One region of the Rhizobium sp. ZPR4 genome, then DNA from elsewhere that is predicted to be linked to it. Evidence: riboswitches for the same ligand, from Rfam matches in the RefSeq annotation. Region 1 holds a riboswitch; the other holds the start of a gene.
What was found. Region 1 has a riboswitch for FMN ahead of ribB (3,4-dihydroxy-2-butanone-4-phosphate synthase). Riboswitches for the same ligand answer to the same signal wherever they lie in the genome.
Positions count from the first base shown of each region.

Region 1 (7,962 bases):
GCCAAGGGCGATGGCCCGACCCAGATCAACCAGATCCAGGATCTGCTGACCCAGAACATCGATGCCTTGATCTATATTCCGGCCGGTGCTGCGGCGGCAAGCGTTCCCGTAAAGCTTGCCAAGAATGCCGGCATTCCGGTTGTCAACGTCGACCGCAACGCCGACGGTGCCCCCGGCGACACCTTCCTTGCAACGGATTCCGTCGCGTCCGCCAAGGCCGTTTGCGACTACATCCTCAAGCAGGCCGGCGGCAAGGGCAAGATGGTCATCATCCACGGCCAGAAAGGCACGACGCCTGAAGTCGACCGCAGCAAGGGTTGCGCTGAATCGCTGAAGGCGAATCCCGGCGTGAAGGTGGTTGCCGAGCAGTATTCCAACATGTGGGCCCAGGACGAGGGATTCCAGATCATGCAGAACATGCTGCAGGCAAATCCTGACGTATCGATCGTGTTTGCTCAGGCCGACGCGCTTGCACTCGGCGCAGCACAGGCGATCAAGGTTGCTAACCCATCCCAGAAGATCGTTGTCGGCGGCTTTGATGGTGACACCGCCGCTCTCGAAGCACTCAGCAAGGGTGTCTTCGACGTCACTGCGACACAGCAGACGCAGAAGATGGGCCGCGATGCGGTCGCCAATGCCGTCAAGCTCGTCGCCGGCGAGAAGGTGCCCGCAGTGCAGCTCATGGACGCCACGCTGACGACCAAGGAAAACGTGGCCGGCTTTATCGCCAACCATCCGTAATCGTCCTGAAATCTTGAGGAGGTGTGCCGTGACTGAGCCCGTTCTTTCCCTGAGAGGCATATCCAAGCGCTACGGACCGCTTCAGGTGCTGAAGAATGTCAGCCTTGATGTCTATCCGGGTGAGGTGGTCGCGCTTCTCGGCGAGAACGGCGCCGGCAAGTCGACATTGTCGGGCATTATCGCCGGGTCACGCACACCCTCCGAGGGAACAATGACATGGCTGGGGCAGCCTTATGCCCCGGCCACCCCGCGCGACGCGATCGACAAGGGTGTCGTCCTGATCCATCAGGAATTGCAGCTCTTGCCGCATCTTTCGATCGCCGAAAATGTCTTCATCGGGCGGTGGCCGATGAAGAATGGCGCCGTCGATCGCCCCCAGATGGTCCGGCGCGCGCAGGAACAGCTTGCACGCCTGAACCTGCATATTCCGGCGACGCGCAAGGTCGCGGGCCTGTCGACGGCCAACCAGCAGCTCATCGAAATCGCCAAGGCGCTAGCGCTCAATGCCAAGCTGCTGATCCTCGACGAACCGACCGCGGCGCTCGGCGGCGCGGAGACCGAGGCCCTGTTCGAGCAGGTAAGAAAGCTTCGGTCCGAAGGCGTCGGCATTGTCTACATTTCGCACCGCATGGAGGAGATCAAGCAGATCACCGACCGCATCGTCGTCCTGCGCGATGGCGAGCGCGTCCAGGAGTTTGCCGATAGCGGCACCCCCGTTCGCACCATCGTCGAAAGCATGGTCGGTCGTTCGCTTGACCGGATGTTTCCGGCTCTTCCCGAGCCGACGGACCGGGCGGTACTACAGGTCAATGGGCTGACTTCTCCCGACGATTCATTTCGGGATGTGACGTTCGACGTTCGGGCCGGCGAGATTCTCGGCATTGCCGGGTTGGTTGGTGCCGGCCGCACGGAACTCGTTCGCGCCATTTCCGGGGCCGATCCGATCAGCGCCGGTTCGATCAAGCTGGAGGGCAAGGAGCTCAAGCTTCGCGATCCGGCGGATGCGATCGCAAAGGGCATCGTCATGGTGCCCGAGGATCGCAAGGAACAAGGTCTCGTCGTCGGTCATCGCATCAGCGAAAACATCATCTACGCCAATCTCGACAAGCTCGGCGGACGTTGGATCACATCGCGCGTCAAGCGCGCCTTTGCCGAGAAGGCGGTGGCGAAGTTCGGCGTCAAGGGCCGGGCCGAGCAATATGCGTCAGACCTGTCGGGCGGCAACCAGCAAAAGGTCGTCATCGCGAAGTGGCTGATGCGCGACCCCAAGGTCGTCGTCCTTGATGAACCGACCCGGGGCATCGATGTCGGCGCCAGAGCCGGCATCTACGACATCATCGTGAACCTGGCGAAACAGGGTGTCGCGGTGATCGTCGTCAGCTCCGATCTTGAGGAGGTTCTTGGCGTCTCCAACCGAATTCTCGTGCTTGCCCAGGGCAAGCAGGCAGGCATTCTCAATCGTGACGAGGCGAACGACGTCTCGGTCATGGAACTCGCGACAATCTAGAGCATTTCCAGGAAAATTGCGTAGCGGTTTTCCGTCTGGAATGCCTAAAGAAACAACAACATAGAGCGTTTTCGCGATCGAAGAAAAGCGAAAACGCTCTAGACAAACAGAAAGGAAGAGCGGTGTCCGACATCACTCTGAACGCCCCGAAACTCTTCGATCTCAAGGGACAGGTCGCGCTCGTGACCGGCGCCGGAAGCGGGATCGGGCAACGCATCGCAATCGGCCTTGCTCAATGCGGCGCCGATGTAGCGCTTCTTGATCGTCGCTCCGACGATGGCCTGGCGAACACGGCCTCGCATATCGAGGCGGCCGGTCGTCGCTCCCTCCAGATCGCGGCTGACGTCACCAGCAAGTCCTCTCTCGGGGAGGCGGTTGCGCGTACCGAGGCGGAACTCGGTCCGCTGACACTTGCGGTCAATGCCGCCGGTATCGCCAACGCCAATCCTGCGGAGGAGATGGAGGAAGACCAGTACCAGACGCTGATGGACATCAACTTGAAGGGCATTTTTCTGTCCTGCCAGGCAGAAGCACGCGCCATGCTGAAAAACGGACGCGGATCGATCGTCAACATCGCCTCCATGTCGGGTGTGATCGTCAATCGGGGTCTGAGCCAGGCCCATTACAACGCCTCAAAAGCGGGCGTGATCCACATGTCGAAGTCGCTGGCGATGGAGTGGGTTGGCCGCGGCATCCGCGTCAACACCATCTCGCCGGGATATACCGCGACGCCGATGAATACGCGCCCGGAAATGGTTCATCAGACCAAGCTCTTCGAGGAGCAGACGCCGATGCAGCGTATGGCAACGGTCGATGAGATGGTCGGACCTGCCGTCTTCCTACTGTCGAATGCCGCGAGCTTCGTGACGGGCGTCGACCTGCTCGTCGATGGCGGCTTCTGCTGCTGGTGATGCGATGAAGAAACTGATTGCCGGCAACTGGAAAATGAACGGTCTCGCTTCCTCCCTGGCTGAGATCGAGGCGCTGAAGGGAATAACGGGCGAGGCGGCATGTGACATCGTCGTCTGCCCGCCCTTCACGCTGGTGGAAAAGGCGGCCGAATGCGCTGGAGGCTCGACGATTGCCGTCGGCGCACAGGATTGCCATGCGCAGGCCGCAGGCGCCTATACCGGAGACGTTTCCGCCGAGATGCTCGCCGAAATCGGCGCTCGCTTCGTCATCCTCGGACATTCCGAACGCCGCTCCGCCTACAAGGAAATGGATGCCGCAGTCGCGGGCAAGGCTGCCGCGGTTCACAGGGTGGGGCTGACAAGCATCATTTGTGTCGGCGAGACGCGCATAGAACGAGACGAGGGAAGGGCGATCGAGGTGGTTCGTGCTCAGCTTGAAGGCTCAATTCCCGAAACAGCGACCAGTTCCAACACGACGATCGCCTATGAACCCGTATGGGCGATCGGGACAGGACTGGTTCCGACCCTCGAGCAGATAGAGGAAGTGCATTTGTTCATCCGCCAGATGCTTAACGAGAAGCTGGGAGACGATGGAACTCGCGTCAGGATCCTCTACGGCGGCTCGGTCAAGGCGTCGAATGCAAAGGCGATCTTCGGCGTTTCCAACGTCGATGGCGCTCTCGTCGGAGGCGCATCGCTGAAGGCATCGGAGTTTGCCGGGATTATTACGGCGGCCGTTTGAAATCGCCAGCAACAGGCAGGGCGATCGGCCCCTCGAGCCGGCGCCTGGTGTGGCTGTCACCGCGAAAGGAACAGAGAATGCAACGCTTCGAAAACAAGACCGTCGTCATCACTGGCGCAAGCCGCGGCATCGGGGCTGCGATCGCCAAACGGTTTGCCCGCGAGGGCGCCAATCTGGTGGTTTCCGCCAACGAGGATTCGGTCCATACGGTCGCCGATGCGATCAAGGCTGACGGCGGCAAAGCGATTTCCTTCGTCGGCGATGTGACGGACAAGGCCAGTGTGAAAGGTCTCTACGACGCTGCCGAGGCGGCCTTCGGCGCCGTCGATGTTTCCATCCAGAATGCCGGCGTCATCACCATCGCCCGCGTCGAGGATATGACCGAGGACGAATGGGACAAGGTCATGGCCGTCAACACCAAGGGCGTCTTCCTCTGCGCCCAGGAGGCGATCGCCCGCATGCGCAAGCATGGCCGTGGCGGCCGCATCATCAATACCGCCTCCGGCCAGGCGCGCGACGGCTTCATCTATACGCCGCATTATGCGGCATCGAAGATGGGCGTCGTCGGCATTACCCAGAGCCTTGCCAAGGAAGTCGCGACCGAGGGCATTACCGTGAACGCCTTTTGCCCGGGCATCATCGAAACCGACATGTGGGCCTATAACGACCAGGCATGGGGCAAGCTGCTCGGCAATTACGGTCCCGGCGAGCTCATGAAGGAATGGGTCGAAGGCATTCCGATGAAACGGGCTGGGTCGGGTGAAGATGTTGCCGGCCTCGTCACTTTCCTTGCCAGTGACGATGCCGCCTATATCACCGGACAGACGATCAATGTCGATGGCGGCTTGATCATGTCGTAGTTCGACAATGAGGAACGGTGCGTTCATCGGGCGGATCGAATTCTCGACGATTCGGCGATCAAAGCCTCTTGCGGAATGAGGCGTTGATCCCTTATCTTTCACTTGTTCTCAGGGCGGGGTGTAATTCCCCACCGGCGGTATGAGGAGTTTCCTCGAGCCGGCGAGCGCCTTCCGAGCTTTCGGAAGGGTCAGCAGATCCGGTGAGATGCCGGAGCCGACGGTCATAGTCCGGATGGAAGAGAGCAACGCAGGAGACGCCGCTTGATGGTGGCGTTCACATGCTTGTTCGCCCAAGGGAAAATGGTGGCTTTGACCGGCCATGCACGCCGTTTTAACGGCAACCCTTGAAAGGCAGGAAAATGGCAATTTCGAAAATTGAAGATGCGATCGCCGCGATTGCGCGAGGCGAGATCATCGTGGTTGTCGATGATCTCGACCGCGAAAACGAAGGCGACCTGGTGATTGCTGCCGAAGCAGTCACGCCGCAGGCGATCGCCTTCATGATGAACCATGCCCGTGGTCTCATCTGCGTTCCGATGGAGGGCGAAAGGCTCGACGAGCTCGACATTCCGTTGATGGTGCCGCGCAACACGGAAGTTCTGAGGACCGCGTTTACCGTTTCGGTCGACTACATCCCGGAAACCACGACCGGAATATCCGCCGCCGACAGAGCGGCGACTGTTCGGGCTCTCGTCAGGGACGGATCTCGTCCGGAGGAATTTGCCCGGCCCGGTCATATCTTTCCGCTTCGTGCGCATCCAAACGGCGTCCTGTCGCGCCCGGGGCACACGGAAGCAGCTGTGGATCTTGCAAGGCTTGCCGGCCTTTCTCCGGCCGGCGTCATCTGCGAAGTGGCAAACGACGACGGCACGATGGCGCGTCTTCCAGAGCTCGAAGTTTTCGCCGAGCGGCATGGCCTCCATCTTGTCACGATCGAGGATCTCATCGCCTACAGAGCTGCGAGTGCTCCCTTCAAGGCTGCCTGATCGTTCTGATACAGCCTATCTGATCTCGTCCGGATCGATGGTGATCCAAGGCTCTCCTACGCCCCTTGGGGACTAAGGAGAGCCTTCTTCAGCCGATGAATATGTCCGGCGCCAATTCCGCAGCAGCCGCCCACCATCGTTGCGCCGGCATCGACCCAGGAGCAGGCGAAGCGTGAATAGGCGTCATCGTTCAGGTCCTCTCGGGTCGCATGAAGGCCCTCGTTGGCGGCGGACTCGCCTTGCTCTCCCTCGAAGGCATTGGCATAGACGCCGATCTGCAGGTTCTTGCCGCTCCGGTTGAAAACCTCCGCTGCTGCGTCGACGGCCTCTCGCATGACTTCCGGTTTGCTGCAGTTAAACAGGAGTGCGTCGGCGCCAGATGACGCCGCCCACCGAGCCGCATCCGCGACGGCTTCGCCGGATCGAAGCTTGGGCGAGGCGCCGTTTCTTTGCGCGGCATCATCCGCCAGCGTGAAGGAAATCCAGAACGGCTTTCCTGTTTCAGCGACCGCAGTCCGAACCGCGTCTGCCTCCGCGATCAGGCTGAGGGTTTCGCCGAGCCAGACATCGACATAGGGGTCGAGGTTTTCGACCAGAACCTTGAGATAGTCCTGTACCTTTGACGGATCGAAATTCTGCGGCTCGTAAGAGCCGAAGATCGGGGGCAGCGAACCGGCGACCAGGATTTTTCGATCCTTGCAGGCATTCGCGGCGTCGCGCGCCAGCCGCCCGGACAGGGCAATGAGATCGGCCCCTTCCTTCCAGAACCGCTCCTCACCAATGTGGAAAGGGACGAGCGCATAGCTGTTCGTTGTAACAACGTCCGATCCGGCGGCAATGAATTCGTCATGGACCTGCCGGACGATCTCCGGCGAATTGACGAGCGCCAGCGCCGACCATTCCGGCTGTTTCAATTCTGCGCCGAGACGCAGCAGTTCGCGGCTCATGCCGCCGTCGAGGATCAAGAGTTTGCTCATGAATGGAATCTCCAAAATAACGCGGATCTGCGGGGAGGTTTGACCTCTCCTTCGTGCCGTGGGTTAGCGCCGCACCGGTACCTGCGCTTCCAGAAAACGGAAGCTTCGTGCGATGATGGCTGTAAGGATGAGATAGAAGACGGTGACGACGATCAGCGGTTCGTAGACGAGCAGCGTGTCCTGGCGAACTTTCGTGGCAACGGCGTAGAGATCCATCACCGTCACGGTGAAGGCGAGCGGCGTCGCCTTCAGCTGCATGACGATTTCGCCGCCGATCGTCGGCAATGCGATGCGAATGGCGCGCGGCAGCCAGATGCGCCGTGTCAGCGTGAAGGGCCGCATGCCGAACGCGCGGCCGGCTTCCAGCTCGCCTTTCGGGACCGCAAGCAACGCGCCGCGCAAAACCTCTGCCTCGTAAGCCGCATAATTCAGCGTGAAGCTGACGGCCGCGAAGAAGAAACCTTCGCGCAGGATCGGCCAGAACAGGCTCTGACGGATACCCGGGATCATCGGTAGGAGAGAGCCGACACCGTAGTAAAGCAACCAGAGCTGTATCAGCAGCGGCGTGCCTCGGAAGAAGGTGCAGTAGCCGCGGGCAAGGCTGCGCAGGATGGGGCCGCCACTGACCTGAGCGAAGGCGAGGCCGACGGCGATGATGAAACCGAAGACGACGGAAATCACAAGCAGCGACAGCGTTTGGACGGCTCCCGTTAACAGAAGCGGCCAATAGGATGATATCCACGAGAAGGTCATGTCAACGTTCCTCAGGCAATCTTGGGCTGGCCGCGCCGAACGCGCCGCTCCAACAGGTTGAAGAGGGCGTTCGAAACGAGCGTGAGAGCGAGGTAGATGAGGGCGGACGCCAGAAAAAAGATGAAATAGTGCTTGGTGCTAGCACCAGCGAGACGTGTGGCGAGAGCCAGCTCCTGATAGCCAACGACCGCGACGAGAGCGCTGTCCTTGGTGACCGACATCCAGAGATTGGCAAGACCGGGAAGGGCGTTTGGCAGCAAGGCGGGCAGGATGATGCGGCGGAAGCGCAGGCGCGACCCCATGCCGAAAGCCTTCGCTGCCTCGATCTGGCCGACGGGGATCGCAAGGATCGCGCCGCGCAACACCTCCGTCATATAGGCGCCCTGCACGAAACCGAGCACGGCAACCGCGACCGCAAAGCCGTTCAATTCGAAGGCGGGCAGATTGAGCGCGACGAGGAGACGATTGAGGCCATCCATTCCCGC
Region 1 covers NZ_CP157969.1:116,046-124,007, reverse strand. The annotation lists gene ABOK31_RS28430 (sugar ABC transporter substrate-binding protein) at 1-741, shown strand, start outside; gene ABOK31_RS28425 (sugar ABC transporter ATP-binding protein) at 770-2,248, shown strand; gene ABOK31_RS28420 (SDR family oxidoreductase) at 2,371-3,159, shown strand; gene tpiA (triose-phosphate isomerase) at 3,164-3,901, shown strand; gene ABOK31_RS28410 (glucose 1-dehydrogenase) at 3,979-4,761, shown strand; FMN riboswitch at 4,862-5,009, shown strand; gene ribB (3,4-dihydroxy-2-butanone-4-phosphate synthase) at 5,121-5,747, shown strand; gene ABOK31_RS28400 (homocysteine S-methyltransferase family protein) at 5,804-6,724, opposite strand; gene ABOK31_RS28395 (ABC transporter permease) at 6,788-7,477, opposite strand; gene ABOK31_RS28390 (ABC transporter permease subunit) at 7,489-7,962, opposite strand, start outside.

Region 2 (7,962 bases), on a different replicon from region 1:
CCATCGAGAGCGCGAAAACACCCGAAATCAGGCAGCCAAGCGGCCACCCGATACCGATTGCGGCACCGCCTGCACCCGACGTTGCCTGTGCGAGCGAGTTGATACCGCCTGATAGAATGCAGATGATGGAGAAGGAAATGGCGAAATTCGAGAATGAACTCATGCGCCGTTCCAGCTCCTGGGCATAGCCCATGGAGTGCAGAATATGAATATCCTGCTTTTTGTCTAACTCTGAATAATCAGACATGCCATTCCCCCTAAAGCCCGGTCGTCCGCGGGATTGCGGAGAACCATGTGTCACATTGACCGCTGGCGTTTTGCCATGCGGCCCGATCGCAGTTGAACTGCTCCCCGGGGTCTTTTTCTTTTATGCTCAGGCTTCCAGACTGCTCTGGAGAAGCCCCGTCAGATAATCGGCCATGACCCCTTGGCCGACGTCATCTCGAATGAGGTCGTTGCGGACCTCGATCATTACGTTATGCAGACCATTGGCGAGCCCATGCAGCTTCAACGTATGGGTCACACCATCTTCAGGTCCGTAAGGCTGGTTGCGCTCTGTCTGATAGAGCGGCGCCTCAGCCGAGGCATCCAGCATGCGATCGGCCAGCCAACGGTCTTCGTCATGCAGAATGCCAAGCTCCACTGCCCGTGGTTTGCCATTATAGACCGGCGTGAAACTGTGGATTGTCACGATCACGGTTTTTTGTCCGCGCGCCGCCCGCTCCTTCAAGAGCGCCCGAATGCGATCGTGAAACGGAATGTAGAGCCCTTCCGTACGCGCCTGCCTATCCGCCTCGCCCAGATGCTGATTGCCGGGGATTGTATAGATCTCGCTCGTCTCCGGCATGGCACCAGCGCTTTCCGGCGGCCGGTTGCAATCATAAATCAGCCGGGAGAAGCGCTGAAAAACCAAGGTGGCATTCAAGCCGGCGGAAATTCCTCTTGCAACCGCGAGTGCGCCCGGATCCCAGGCGATATGGCTGGAAAGCGCCTCGACGGAAAGCCCAAGATCGCCGAACCGCTCCGGAAGCGCGAAAGAGGCATGCTCGCAGACGAGCAGGACCGCACTGCTTCCGTCCGGTCTTTCGACCGCAACACAATCGCCGTCCGCCTTCGTCAAAATGCCTTGCTGCGCAAGCATCGGAGACGCCCCATTGCCGATTAATAAAATGTTTATAAGAAAAGAATTCTTCAGGTTTTCGTCGCTGTCAACTGGAAACTGAAATTATTTCTTCATTTGTGACATTGACTCGAAATGTGACAGCGTTGTTATATCCTGAGAGGAAAGCGGCATCAGACCGTCCCGGGGAGCAAAAATCGAGTGAACAATGCGTCGAAGACAGTTTCGGACGTGATCAACGCGCGCTTTGACACGCTGACGCGCGCCGAAAAGCAGCTCGCCAAGAGCCTGCTCGACAACTATCCCGTTTCCGGGCTGGGCAGCATTACCACCGTTGCAGAGAATGCGCGGGTTTCGACACCGACGGTCGCGCGCATGGTGCAGAAGCTCGGATACAAAGGCTATCCGGACTTCCAGGCCCATCTTCATCAAGAGGTCGAGGCAACGATCTCCAACCCGCTGACGAAGCACGATCGCTGGGCGTCTAATGCGCCAGGCACGCATATCCTCAATCGTTTCGCCGACGCTATCATGGGCAACCTGCGACAGACCCTGTCGGATATCGATGTGGCGACGTTCGACGGCGTTGCGGCACTGCTGTCGGAGAGGAAACGCGGCCTCTATTTCGTGGGGGGGCGCATTACGGGGGCGCTTGCCGAGTATTTCTTCACCCATATGCAGGTCATCCGACCCAACACGACGCTGCTTTCTTCCAATTCAAGCACCTGGCCGCAATATGTCCTGAACATGAATCCGGGCGATCTGCTCGTCATATTCGACATCAGGCGTTACGAGCAGGAAATGGTCAATCTGGCCGCCGCCGCCCGCCGCCGCGGCGCCGAAATCATCGTCTTCACCGACCAGTGGGCAACGCCTGCCGCCAAGCATGCGAAATACACGTTTCGCGTGCAGATCGAGGCGCCGTCCGCTTGGGATTCGTCGGTTGTCACTCTCTTTATCGTCGAAGCCCTAATCGAAGCCGTGCAAAGCTCGACATGGGACGAGACAAGCGAGCGCATGAAGACACTGGAAGGTCTTTTCGAACAAACAAAGTTGTTTCGCAAGCTAAGCTGAAGGGGAATGAAAACACAAAATAACGGTTCGTGGAGCAGCGTGAAATACAGCGACTGTCATACTTGTCGATTAGAAGCAAAAATCGACTGCGTTTTCAGCAAACGCAACGCTTTGAAGTCGTCACACAACCTTCATGTAACGTCATTAACAGCAACGCCAGACACTGAAAACCCAAAAGGAGGAAATGCAGTGATCTCGAAAATTCATCGTCTTCTGACAATCTCCACCGCGATGCTCGTCGCTTCGACGGCTATTGCGGCCGCAGAACCGAGCGCCGATCTCATCGCTGCCGCCAAGAAGGAAGGCACGCTGACCACCATCGCCCTGCCCCACAACTGGTGCGGTTATGGTGACCTGATCGCTGCATTCAAGGCGAAGTACGGTATCGAAGTCAACGAACTGAACCCGGATGCCGGCTCGGGCGATGAAGTCGAAGCAATCCGCGCCAACAAGGGCAATACCGGCCCGCAGGCTCCGGACGTGATCGACGTTGGTCTCTCTTTCGGCCCGACCGCCAAGAAGGAAGGCCTGCTGCAGCCTTACAAGGTTTCCACCTGGGATTCCATTCCGGACAGCGCCAAGGATTCCGAAGGCTACTGGTACGGCGACTACTACGGCGTTCTCTCCTTCGTCACCAACAAGGACGTCGTAAAGAACCCGCCGAAGGACTGGGCTGACCTCCTGAAGCCGGAATATGCCAACACTGTTTCGCTCGCAGGTGACCCGCGCACCTCGAACCAGGCCGTTCAGGCCGTCTACGCCGCCGGCCTCGCTGCCGGCGAGAAGGACGCCACCAAGGTCGGTGAAGCCGGTCTCGGCTACTTCGCCAAGCTGAACAAGGCAGGCAATTTCGTTCCGGTCATCGGCAAGTCCGCTTCGCTCGCACAGGGCGCTACCCCGATCGTCGTCGCATGGGACTACAACGGTCTTTCCTGGCGCGACAGCCTGAACGGCAACCCGCCGGTTGACGTCACCGTTCCGGCTTCGGGCGTTATCGCAGGCGTTTACGTCCAGGCGATCTCGGCCTTCGCTCCGCATCCGAACGCTGCAAAGCTCTGGATGGAGTTCCTCTATTCCGACGAAGGCCAGATCGGCTGGCTGAAGGGCTATTGCCACCCGATCCGCTTCAACGACCTGGCGAAGAACAAGAAGGTCCCGCAGGAACTTCTCGACAAGCTGCCGCCGGCCGCTGCCTACGAAAAGGCCGTATTCCCGACGCTCGACGAGCAGGATGCAGGCAAGGCCGCCATCACCACCAAGTGGGATTCCGTCGTCGGTTCGAACGTACAGTAATCAAACCTGACACGACCTCCCCGCTCAAGCGGGGAGGTTTTCCGTTTTTTTGACGCCGCGGATTGGGCCAATCATGAGCACCGTGACAACATCAACGATCAGCAGTCCCCCCCTGATCAACAAACGCGTGGTTGTCGACTGGCTGGGCATAGCGCCCTTCCTGATCTTCGCGCTGCTGTTTCTGATTCTCCCGACGATCTACCTGATCGCCGGCGCCTTTCTGACGCCCGACGGCAGCCTGACGCTGAAGAACATCGGCGATCTGTTCACCAAGTCGATCTGGGATTCCTACTGGATCAGCATCAAGGTGTCGGTCACGTCTTCGCTCGGCGGCGCCCTGATCGGCTTCTACCTTGCCTGGGCCTTGGTCATGGGCGGCTTGCCGGGCTGGGTGCGCCACACGTTTCTCACCTTTTCCGGCGTTGCCTCCAACTTTGCCGGCGTGCCCCTGGCATTCGCGTTCATCGCCACGATCGGCCGCCTCGGCCTCGTCACCGTGTTGATGAGAGACTGGTTGGGCTTCAACCTCTATGCGACGGGCTTCAATCTCTACAGCTTCATTGGCCTGACCGTCACCTACATGTACTTCCAGATTCCGCTGATGGTGCTGATCATCACGCCCGCCCTGGACGGCATGAAGAAGGAATGGCGCGAAGCCGCCTCCATCCTCGGAGCCACCAACTGGCAATATTGGCTGATGGTGGCGCTGCCCATCCTCTGGCCGAGCCTGCTTGGCACGACACTGCTGCTGTTTGCCAACGCTTTCGGCGCCATCGCAACGGCCATCGCGCTGACGGGCAGCTCGCTGAACATCATCCCGATCCAGCTCTATGCACAGATCCGCGGCGACGTCCTGCATAACGCCAATCTCGGCTATGCGATGGCTCTCGGCATGATCGTCATAACAGGCATTTCCAACGTCATTTACATCATCATGCGCATGCGCGCAGAACGGTGGCAGAAATGAAGCTGCAGAAATTCTTCGCCTGGATCGCGGTCGTCATCGGCGCCATCTATTTCATCGTCCCGCTCATCGGCACGCTGGAATTCTCGCTGCGCATGCGCCGCGACGCCTATAGTTTCGACGCCTACGCTTCGGTCTTTTCCGACTCGCACTTTCTCTATGCGTTCGGCTATTCCATGCTCATGGCCGTGCTGACCATCATCGTCGGCATGTTGCTCGTGGTTCCCACGGCCTATTGGGTCCGGCTTCGTTTGCCGCAGCTACGCCCGATCGTCGAATTCATCACCCTGATGCCGCTGGTCATCCCGGCAATCGTCATCGTCTTCGGCTATTTGCGTCTCTATAATTCGTCCTCGATCCTGCCTCTGACGGGCTTCGAGCAGACCACGAATTTCCTACTGGTCTGCTCCTATATTGTCTTGTCGCTCCCCTATATGTATCGTTCGGTCGATACGGCGATGCGCACGATCGACGTCGGCACCCTGACGGAAGCGGCGGAAAGCCTTGGCGCGAAGTGGACGACCATCATGTTCCGCTGCATCTTCCCCAATGTCATGAGTGGCGTTCTCTCCGGCGCGTTCATCACACTGGCGATCGTCATGGGCGAATTCACGATGGCATCGTTGCTTAATCGGCCGGCTTTCGGCCCCTACATGCAGCTCGTCGGCGCCAACCAGGCCTATCAGTCCTCGGCACTGGCCATCATCGCGCTTGCAGTGACCTGGCTCAGCATGGGCTTCCTGCAGCTCGTTTCCCGCTTCTCCAAATTGGCTCCGATTAAGGCGTAAGGCTCCTCACCATGGCTTTTCTCGAACTCACCCACATCAAGAAGTCCTTCGGCGATATCCACGTCGTTCACGATTTCAATATGAACATCGAGAAGGGAGAATTCATCTCCTTCCTCGGACCTTCGGGTTGCGGCAAGACGACCGTGCTGCGCATGATCGCCGGTTTCGAAACACCGACCGCCGGCACCCTGTCGATCAACGGCAAGGATCAGCGGGCGTTAAAACCGAACCAGCGCAATATCGGCATGGTGTTCCAGGCTTACGCGCTGTTCCCGAACATGACGGTGCACGACAACGTCGCTTTCGGCCTCAAGGTCGCCGGGATGGCGAAGCCCGACATCGACAAGCGCGTCAAGGAAATGCTTGCTCTCATCAAGCTCGATCACCTCGCCGGCCGCTATCCCTATCAGATGTCCGGCGGCCAGCAGCAGCGCGTGGCGCTCGCCCGCGCCATCGCGGTCAAGCCGCAGGTCCTCCTGCTCGACGAGCCGCTCTCGGCCCTCGACGCCAAGATCCGTGTATCACTGCGCGAGGAAATCCGCGCCATCCAGCAGCAGCTGGGCATCACCACAGTTTTCGTGACGCACGATCAGGAAGAAGCTCTGTCGATCTCCGATCGCATCGTCGTCATGAATGCCGGCCGCGCCGACCAGATCGGCACGCCGTTCGAGATCTATAACACGCCGGCAACGCGCTTCGTCGCCTCCTTCGTCGGTACGCTGAACCTGATCGAGGGCAAGGTCGTCGATCCCGACAGCAACCGGATCATGATCGGTGATCAGGGCGTGACCCTGAAGCAGTCGGTCACGGCCTACAAGCCGGGCGATACCGTATCGCTCGCCCTGCGTCCGGAAGCCGGCTCACTGGCGGAATCGGCCAAGGGCGACACGGCGCTGACGGGCGAGGTTTCCTCGGCACACTTCCTGGGCTCCGTCATCCGCACTCGTATGAACGTCGCTGGCAACACGATTTCCTTCGACATGTTCAACAGCCCCGGCATGATGCCTCCGAGCGTTGGCGAGAAGGTGACGCTGCGCTTCGCCTCCTCCGACCTGCTGGTCATCCAGGATTGAGAAGCCGCCTCGCCTCATAGGGCTAGTTTGAAAAATTATTTGCAAACGCCGGGTCAAAAGCCCGGCGTTTTTCTTTGATTTCCATGAGGGAAAGCATCTATAGTCCAGGCGTTCTCAGGGCGGGGTGCAATTCCCCACCGGCGGTATGGGGATTTTCCCCGAGCCCGCGAGCGCCTTCCGAGTTTTCGGAAGGGTCAGCAGATCCGGTGAGAGGCCGGAGCCGACGGTATAGTCCGGATGGAAGAGAGCAAGCAGGGTCGTACCCTCCTCCGCGCGGGGAGTGCTGCGTTCATGCGTGTTCGCCCAAGGGATAATTGACAACAACCCTTGAAAGGCAAAATTCATGACCATTTCGATTTCTACCCAGCCGAGCCGCATCGCGATCATTCGGGCTCGCTGGCATGCTGACATCGTCGACCGCTCGGTCGACTCCTTCGTTGCCGAATGGCAGACGGTGGAAGGCGCATCGCCGATCGATATCTTCGACGTGCCCGGCGCACTGGAAATTCCGCTGCATGCGCAGACCCTTGCCCGCAACGGCCGCTATTCCGCGATCGTCGCCACCGCTTTCGTTGTCGACGGTGGCATCTATCGCCATGAATTCGTTGCGAACACGGTCCTCGACGCAATGATGCGCGTCCAGCTCGATACCGGTGTGCCGATCCTCTCGGCGGTTCTGACGCCGCATCATTTCCAGGAGTCGGAAGCACATATCCAGTTCTTCAAGGAACATTTCATCATCAAGGGCCGCGAAGTGGCCAGCGCCTGCCGCCATATCCTCAGCGAACGCGCCAAGCTGCTACCGGCCGTCACGGTCTGAACCAGCGTAGTGGAGGCGCGGCCAAAGCCCGCCTCCACATCACAAGGGAGAAACGTCAGTGACCGTCCTACGCATCATCCCTAACCTCCCTGCCGCCGATCCCGCCACGGCCCGTCTCTTCTACCATGACCTGCTCGGCCTCGACGTCGTCATGGATCACGGCTGGATCGTCACCTTCGCCTCCGAAGCGGCAACGGTTCCGCAGATCAGCGTCGCCAGCGAAGGCGGTTCGGGAACACTCGTCCCCGATCTCTCCATCGAAGTCGACGATGTCGACGGACTCTATCAGCGCGCCACATCCATGGGCTTCGGGATACTGTATGACCTTACGGACGAGCCCTGGGGCGTTCGCCGTTTCTATGTCCGCGATCCCTTCGGCAAGGTCGTCAACATCCTCTCCCACCGCTGACGCAAAGCTCGCGGACGCTCTCTATCGCAAATCGAGATTGAACGTGGTGCGTTCAGCCGGCCAGACCGATTCCGAGTAGGTTATCGGCATACCCGCCGCATCCGCATCCACCTTGCGCGTCACCAGCAGCGGTGTTGATTTCGGCTGGCGCAAGATCCGCGCCTCCTCGGCTGTCGGCATGCGCGCCTCGATCTCCGTCTGCAAGCGCTCGTAGTCGGTAACGCCATAGCTCGCGAGTGCCGCCGAGATTGTCGGATGCTGCAATCTGGCCTTGTCGAAATCGGGAAAACGGTCAGCCGGATAATAGGAATCGCCCAATTCGACCGGAATGCTATCGGCCGTCATCACGCCGCGACGATGGATGACCAGTGCCCCAACCGCCAGCTTCAGATAGCTGGCAACGCGTTCCGTCGCCGGCACG
Region 2 covers NZ_CP157967.1:1,974,048-1,982,009, forward strand. The annotation lists gene ABOK31_RS09695 (amino acid permease) at 1-247, opposite strand, end outside; gene ABOK31_RS09700 (N-formylglutamate amidohydrolase) at 374-1,141, opposite strand; gene ABOK31_RS09705 (MurR/RpiR family transcriptional regulator) at 1,322-2,194, shown strand; gene ABOK31_RS09710 (extracellular solute-binding protein) at 2,384-3,487, shown strand; gene ABOK31_RS09715 (ABC transporter permease subunit) at 3,561-4,454, shown strand; gene ABOK31_RS09720 (ABC transporter permease) at 4,451-5,239, shown strand; gene ABOK31_RS09725 (ABC transporter ATP-binding protein) at 5,251-6,312, shown strand; FMN riboswitch at 6,419-6,565, shown strand; gene ABOK31_RS09730 (6,7-dimethyl-8-ribityllumazine synthase) at 6,656-7,132, shown strand; gene ABOK31_RS09735 (VOC family protein) at 7,191-7,541, shown strand; gene phnF (phosphonate metabolism transcriptional regulator PhnF) at 7,563-7,962, opposite strand, start outside.
Region 2: it holds a riboswitch for FMN, as region 1 does, so the genes downstream of both, ABOK31_RS09730 (6,7-dimethyl-8-ribityllumazine synthase) here and ribB (3,4-dihydroxy-2-butanone-4-phosphate synthase) in region 1, are expected to answer to the same signal.